Regions from separate parts of the Arthrobacter sp. JDC6 genome, predicted to be linked through region 1. Evidence: riboswitches for the same ligand, from Rfam matches in the RefSeq annotation. Region 1 holds a riboswitch; the other holds the start of a gene.

What was found. Region 1 has a riboswitch for glycine ahead of gcvP (aminomethyl-transferring glycine dehydrogenase). Riboswitches for the same ligand answer to the same signal wherever they lie in the genome.
Region 2: another riboswitch for glycine. It lies ahead of gcvP (aminomethyl-transferring glycine dehydrogenase); the one in region 1 lies ahead of gcvP (aminomethyl-transferring glycine dehydrogenase).

Annotation. Positions count from the first base shown of each region.
Region 1 is NZ_CM151278.1:3,988,203-3,991,605, reverse strand. It holds gene gcvP (aminomethyl-transferring glycine dehydrogenase) at 1-1,493, opposite strand, end outside; glycine riboswitch at 1,654-1,754, opposite strand; glycine riboswitch at 2,046-2,144, shown strand; glycine riboswitch at 2,145-2,240, shown strand; gene cycA (D-serine/D-alanine/glycine transporter) at 2,291-3,403, shown strand, end outside.
Region 2 is NZ_CM151278.1:3,627,316-3,630,718, forward strand. It holds gene gcvP (aminomethyl-transferring glycine dehydrogenase) at 1-1,428, opposite strand, end outside; glycine riboswitch at 1,482-1,589, opposite strand; glycine riboswitch at 1,616-1,713, opposite strand; gene ACV095_RS16790 (TetR/AcrR family transcriptional regulator) at 1,807-2,343, opposite strand; gene ACV095_RS16795 (MFS transporter) at 2,429-3,403, shown strand, end outside.

The DNA.
Region 1 (3,403 bases):
GGGATCATGGTGCGGTCCAGCGCCAGGTCGCGGTCCGAGAGCTTGCGGATGTAACGCAGCAGCTGGGTTTCAGACCGGTGCGTGTTGAAGACCGGGTGCTGCAGGTAGGCCGAGGAACGCAAAATAGTGTCGGGCAGTTCGAATCCCTGGGCGTCACCCACCGGACCGGCGCCAAAGGCGACGGCGACGGCGGAAAGTGTTGCCGCCGTCGTCGTCTCATCAACGGAGACGCCCACCGTGTCCGGATCGATGAAGCGCAGGTTGATGCCGCGGGCTTCAGCGGCGGTGATCACCTTGGCGGCCTTGCCCGGAACGCGGACGGTGAGGGTGTCGAAGAAGGAGTCCGTGACCAGTTCGCGGCCCAGTGACGTGAGTGCTGTTGCCAGGACCCTGGCCTTGTGGTGGACGGTCTCTGCGATCGCCTTCAGGCCGTCGGGGCCGTGGTAAACGGCGTAGAAGGAGGACACGATGGCCAGCAGCGCCTGGGCGGTGCAGATGTTGGACGTGGCCTTCTCGCGGCGGATGTGCTGCTCGCGGGTCTGCAGGGCCAACCGGTAGGCAGGCGTGCCGGCGTTGTCCTTGGAGACGCCCACGATCCTGCCCGGGAGGGTACGTTCCATTCCCTTTTGGACGGCCATGTAGGCGGCGTGCGGCCCCCCAAAGAACAGCGGCACGCCAAAACGCTGGGTGGAGCCGACGGCAATGTCCGCGCCCTGCTCGCCCGGAGGTGTGATCAGTGTCAGGGCCAGCAGGTCCGCAGCCACGGTGACCAGCGCGCCCCCGTCCTTGGCAGCGGCGATCACGGCGGATTGGTCCCACACGCGGCCGGAGACCCCGGGCTGCTGCAGCACGACGCCGTTGATGTCGCCGTCGGGCAGGCCCTTGGACAGGTCGGCGACCTCCACCTCGAAGCCGAGCGCCTCCGCCCGGCCCAGCACGATGGCGATGGTCTGGGGGAGGCAGTCGGCGTCGAGCACCGTCTTGCCGTCCTTCGCTGCCTTGGACCTGTTGGCGCGGCGCATCAGCAGCACGGCCTCGGCCACCGCCGTTGCCTCGTCCAGCAAGGAAGCGTTGGCTACCGGGAGCGCCGTCAGGTCCTGCACCATGGTCTGGAAGTTCAGCAGCGCCTCAAGCCGGCCCTGGGAAATCTCCGGCTGGTAGGGCGTGTAGGCGGTGTACCAGGCCGGGGATTCCAGGATGTTGCGGCGGATCACCGGCGGAGTCACGGTGTCGTAGTAGCCCTGGCCGATCATCTGGACTGCCGTCTTGTTCTTGGCGGCAAGCTTCCGCAGTTCCGTGAGGACTTCAACCTCGCTGAGGGCGTCGGTCAGCTTGAGCGCAGTTTCCTGGCGGATGGGCGCGGGGACGGCCACGTCAACCAGGCCATCCAGGCTGTCGTAGCCGATGGCCTTGAGCATGGTGTCGATGTCGGCCTGGCGGCGCGCGCCGATATGGCGGTCAACAAACGATGTTGGATGCGAATGAATCGTCATGAGGAACTCCAGATCTGGCCGGCCGAAGGTGGCACGGCGTGGGATGGGTTCCTCCCCGCTCTGTATTGGACCTGAGAGATTCCGCGTTGCCTGCTGTTGGCAGGGGACCGCTTGCACCGTCGGTGAACCAGGCAGAAGCCTGATTGCTTTCCAGAGTCGCCTCGCCGTGACGGTACGGGGGCCTGAGAGATTCCTGGGGAGGATTTGCTCCTACGGCGCCTGACCGGTGTTTCGCCGGGAGGACTCTCCCGTCACAGCTCGAAAGGCTTATTCAAATGTGGGTGATTCGGCTCACAAGGTACCGGGATAGACCCGTCCGTGGCAAATCGGGCGGCTTCCGTGCGGGGCTCGAGGGGCACGTGACGCCGTTCTTCCCCGCTTGTGTCGGGAGGGGTTTGACATTCGATCGTGACGGACACCACACTGAACCCCGGGATTGGCGCCGCCGGTGGCTGGCTCAGCGTATCCGGAGCAGCCCACCAGTCGGCGCCTGTCCCATTGCATGACCGGCCGTGGCCCAAAAAGCCTGCGGCTTCCAACTGAATACGCCTTCGACCTGCGGCGGGAGAGCCCTGCCGGGTACATCCAGCAGGCGCCGTAGGAGCAAACCCTCCCCAGGAAACTCTCAGGCCCACGTACCGCCGCGGACAGGCAACTCTGGAAAGCAGCCGGGCATGACCCTGGCTCACCGGCGGTGCAAGCGGCTTTTGCTGCGGAAACTCTCAGGTCCACTACAGAGCGGGGAGGAACCAAATCTTTTGCGGCACCCAAAAGCCGCTTTATCGATGGAGTTCCTCATGGCGATTCATCCCCCCACGTCCAACGGCGAACCAGCCCGCAGCCAAGGCGCTGCCACGGCAGCCCGCAGCGAGCCTCCCCACCTGGAGCGGCAGCTCACCAACCGGCATATCCAGCTCATCGCCATCGGCGGCGCGATCGGCACGGGCCTGTTCATGGGTTCCGGCAAGACCATCTCCGCGGCCGGCCCATCCGTGATCTTCGTATACATGATCATCGGCTTTATGCTTTTCTTCGTCATGCGGGCCATGGGTGAACTGCTGCTCAGCAACCTGAACTACAAGTCCTTCAGTGATTTCGCCGCCGATCTCCTGGGGCCGTGGGCCGGATTCTTCACCGGCTGGACGTACTGGTTCTGCTGGGTGATCACCGGAATCGCCGACGTCATCGCCATCGCAGGGTACTCAAAGGAACTTTGGCCGGCGCTGCCACTTTGGGTCCCGGGCCTGGCCACGGTGGGCATCCTGCTCCTGCTGAACCTCGCCACCGTCAAGGCGTTCGGCGAGACCGAGTTCTGGTTCGCCCTCATCAAGATCGTCGCCATCGCAGCCCTGATCATCGTGGGACTCTTCATGATCTTCACCGGTTTCCAGAGCGACGCGGGCACCGCAAGCTTCACCAACCTGTGGAGCCATGGCGGGTTCTTCCCCAATGAGTTCATGGGCTTCGTGGCCGGATTCCAGATCGCAGTCTTCGCCTTCGTAGGCATCGAACTGGTGGGAACCACCGCCGCCGAGGCCAAGAACCCCGAGCGCACGCTGCCCAAGGCCATCAACGCCATCCCCGTCCGCGTGCTGCTCTTCTATGTCGGTGCGCTGGTCATCCTGATGGCGGTCACCCCGTGGACCCAGTTCGCCGCCGGCCACAGCCCCTTTATCGGGATGTTCTCCCTGGCCGGCCTCGGCGCCGCGGCCACGGTGGTCAACCTGGTGGTCCTGACTTCGGCGATGTCCTCCGCGAACTCCGGCATCTACTCCACGTCCCGCATGGTCTTCGGCCTGGCCCAGGAAGGCGACGCCCCCGGTATCTTCAGCCGGCTCTCCACGAGGAAGGTGCCCAGCAACGCGCTGTTCCTGTCCTGCGTCCTGCTGCTGTCCGGCGTCGTACTCATG
Region 2 (3,403 bases), 360 kb from region 1:
CCGGTGCGTGTTGAAGACCGGGTGCTGCAGGTAGTCGGAGGAACGCTCGACGGCGGCCTCCAGCCCAAAGCCCTGGCCCTCGCCCTGGACCTCGGCAACCGTGGCGCCAAAGACGTCGGCAACCTGGGCGACGATGGCCACCGTCGTGGTTTCATCGAGGGCGATGCCTACGGTGTCGGCGTCGACGCTGCGCAGGTTGATGCCCCGCGCCTCGGCGTCGGCGATGATGCCAGCAGCCCGTCCGGGGACCCGGACCGTAAGGGTGTCGAAGAAGCTCGTGTGCAGCACCTCGACGCCGGCGGCCGCAAGCGAGGCCGCCAGGCTACGGGCGTGGCGGTGCGCCGTTTGGGCAATCGCCTTCAGGCCGTCGGGGCCGTGGTAAACGGCGTACATGGACGCAACGATGGCCAGCAGCGCCTGGGCGGTGCAGATGTTGGACGTGGCCTTCTCGCGGCGGATGTGCTGCTCGCGGGTCTGCAGTGCCAACCGGTAGGCAGGCGTGCCGGCGTCGTCCTTTGACACCCCAACCAGGCGGCCAGGCAAGGAACGCTCCAGGCCTTTGCGGACAGCCATGTAGGCGGCATGGGGGCCCCCAAAGAACAGCGGCACGCCAAAACGCTGGGCTGAGCCGACGGCAATGTCCGCGCCCTGCTCGCCCGGAGGTGTGATCAGTGTCAGGGCCAGCAGGTCCGCAGCGACCGTGACCAGCGCGCCCCGGTCCTTCGCTGCAGAGATCACCGCGGACTGGTCCCAGACGCGGCCGGAAGCGCCGGGCTGCTGCAGCACGATCCCGTTGATGTCGCCGTCGGGCAGGCCCTTGGACAGGTCGGCGACCTCCACCTCGAAGCCGAGCGCCTCCGCACGCCCCAGCACGATGGCGATGGTCTGCGGCAGCACGTCGATGTCCAGGACGGTCTTGCCGTCTGCCGCGGGCTTGGTCCTGTTGGCGCGGCGCATCAGCAGCACGGCCTCGGCCACCGCCGTTGCTTCATCCAGCAGCGAAGCGTTGGCGATGGGCAGGCCCACAAGGTCCTGCACCATGGTCTGGAAGTTCAGCAGCGCCTCAAGCCGGCCCTGGGAAATCTCCGGCTGGTAGGGCGTGTAGGCGGTGTACCAGGCCGGGGATTCCAGGATGTTGCGGCGGATCACCGGCGGAGTCACGGTGTCGTAGTAGCCCTGGCCGATCATCTGCACCGCCGTCTTGTTCTTGGCGGCAAGCTTCCGCAGTTCCGTGAGGACTTCAACCTCACTGAGGGCGTCCTGCAGGCGAAGGGCGGTGTCCTGGCGGATGACCTTGGGAACCGCGGTGTCCACAAGGGAATCGACCGAGTCGTAGCCCACGGCTTTGAGCATGGTGTCGACGTCGGCCTGGCGGCGCGCGCCGATATGGCGGTCTACGAAAGTGGTGGAGGCTGGGGTAACCGACACGAAGGAACTCCATTTACTCAGGCGGCGAAGGGTACGCCACAGCTATTCGGGTTCCTCCCCGCTCTGTATTGGACCTGAGAGTTTCCGCGTTCCCTGCCTGGGCAGGACCCGCTTGCACCGTCGGTGAGCACAACAGTCCCTACCTCTCCAAAAGAGAATAAGACTGCCTGCTGCTTTCCAGAGGTGCCTCGCCGCGGCGGTACGGGGGCCTGCGAGATTCCTGGGGAGGATTTGCTCCTACGGCGCCTGCCTGTACTTCCGGCAGAACTCTCCCGCCGCAGATCAAAGGCTATTCATTTGTTGGATCATGAAGGCCGGTGACAGCCCTCACAACTTTCTATTGTCCTACGCGGCAACCCCTCCCGGCAAATGACGGAGCTACCTGCGGAGCCGTTCCAGCGCGGCCAGGAGTTCCTCCACGTCAGCGGCCGCTCCCCCGGCCGGCGCAGGGGCCACGGACAGCATGGCGTTGAAGTACAGGCCGTCCCCCATATAGAGGACTGCCTTGGCCAGCCCAGGTCCCACATCCGCAGCAATTTCGTCCAGCCAGCGCTGCTGGATGGCCGCGAAGCGGCGCCGCGTCTCCTCGTGGGCCACCTCTGCAAGCCGGGTGGCGGCCACGATGGCACGGTCCAAAGGGGTATCCGCCCAGACCGAGGAACGGATGAAGTAGGCCGCGGCGCCTTCAGCTGCCGACGCCATGGCATCGGCATCCTCGCCCGCCAGGCCCTCCAGGCGGTCGAGCAACACGGCAATCATGGCTTCCTTGTTGGGAAAGTGGTAGAGGAGGCCGCCTTTGGATACGCCGGCCCTGCGCGCCACGGCATCGAGGGTGGCCGCCCGCTCACCCACTTCAATCAGCAGGGACTCGAAGGCGTCAAGGACCGCGTCACGGGCAACAGGCTTTCGGGGCATGCCCTCCATCATGCCCTCCCCCGTGCAGGAATAAGGAAAACCATCGCATTTTTAAACTATACCGTCCGGACGGTATAGTTATCTCATGACCACTTCCATCGAGAGTTCTGCAACCGGGCAGGCAAGCAGCACTTCCGTGCGTCCTCCGTGGCGCGACTGGCTGGCGCTGGGGCTGCTGATGTTTCCCGTGCTGCTGGTGGCGGTGGACAACACCGCACTGACGTTCGCGCTGCCGGCCATCGCCCGGGCCCTGGAACCCACGGGCGTGCAGCTGCTGTGGATCGTTGACGCCTACCCCCTGGTGCTGGCCGGGCTGCTGGTATCAATGGGAAGCCTCGGCGACCGGATTGGGCGGCGGAGGCTGCTCATCCTTGGCAGCATCGGCTTTGCCGCGCTGTCCGTTGCGACGGCTTTTGCACCCGCGCCGGAATGGCTCATCGCCGGCCGCGCCGCCCTGGGATTCTTCGGCGCCATGCTGATGCCGTCCACCTTGTCGCTGATCCGCAACATTTTCCCCGAGCCCAATCGCCGCAGGCTGGCCGTCGCCATCTGGGCCGCCGGATTCTCCGGCGGCGCGGCCCTGGGTCCGATCTTCGGCGGCTGGCTGGTGGAGCACTTCTGGTGGGGTGCCGTCTTCCTGGTGGCGGTCCCCCTCATGCTCCCCCTGCTGGCGTTTGGACCGGCCCTCATCCCGGAATCGAAGGATCCGGCACCCGGCAAGGTGGACATCCCCAGCATCCTGCTCTCCATGCTGGTCATGGTGCCCGTTGTCTACGGGATCAAGGCAGTTGCCACCGAAGGTCCAGGGGCGGCAGGTCTGGGCGCCATCGCCTTCGGCCTGGCCATGGGGGCGGTGTTCGTGCAGCGGCAGCAGCGGCTGGCGCACCCCCTGCTGGACATGTCCCTGTTCCGGAACAGGGTGTTCAGCATGGCCATCAGCGCCAACATCCTTGCCCTGTTCTCCTTCAACGGCTTCATCCTGTTCCTCGCCCAGCACCTCCAACTCCTCGAGGGAATGACGCCGTCCGCAGCCGGCGTTGCCATGATCCCGGCACTGGCC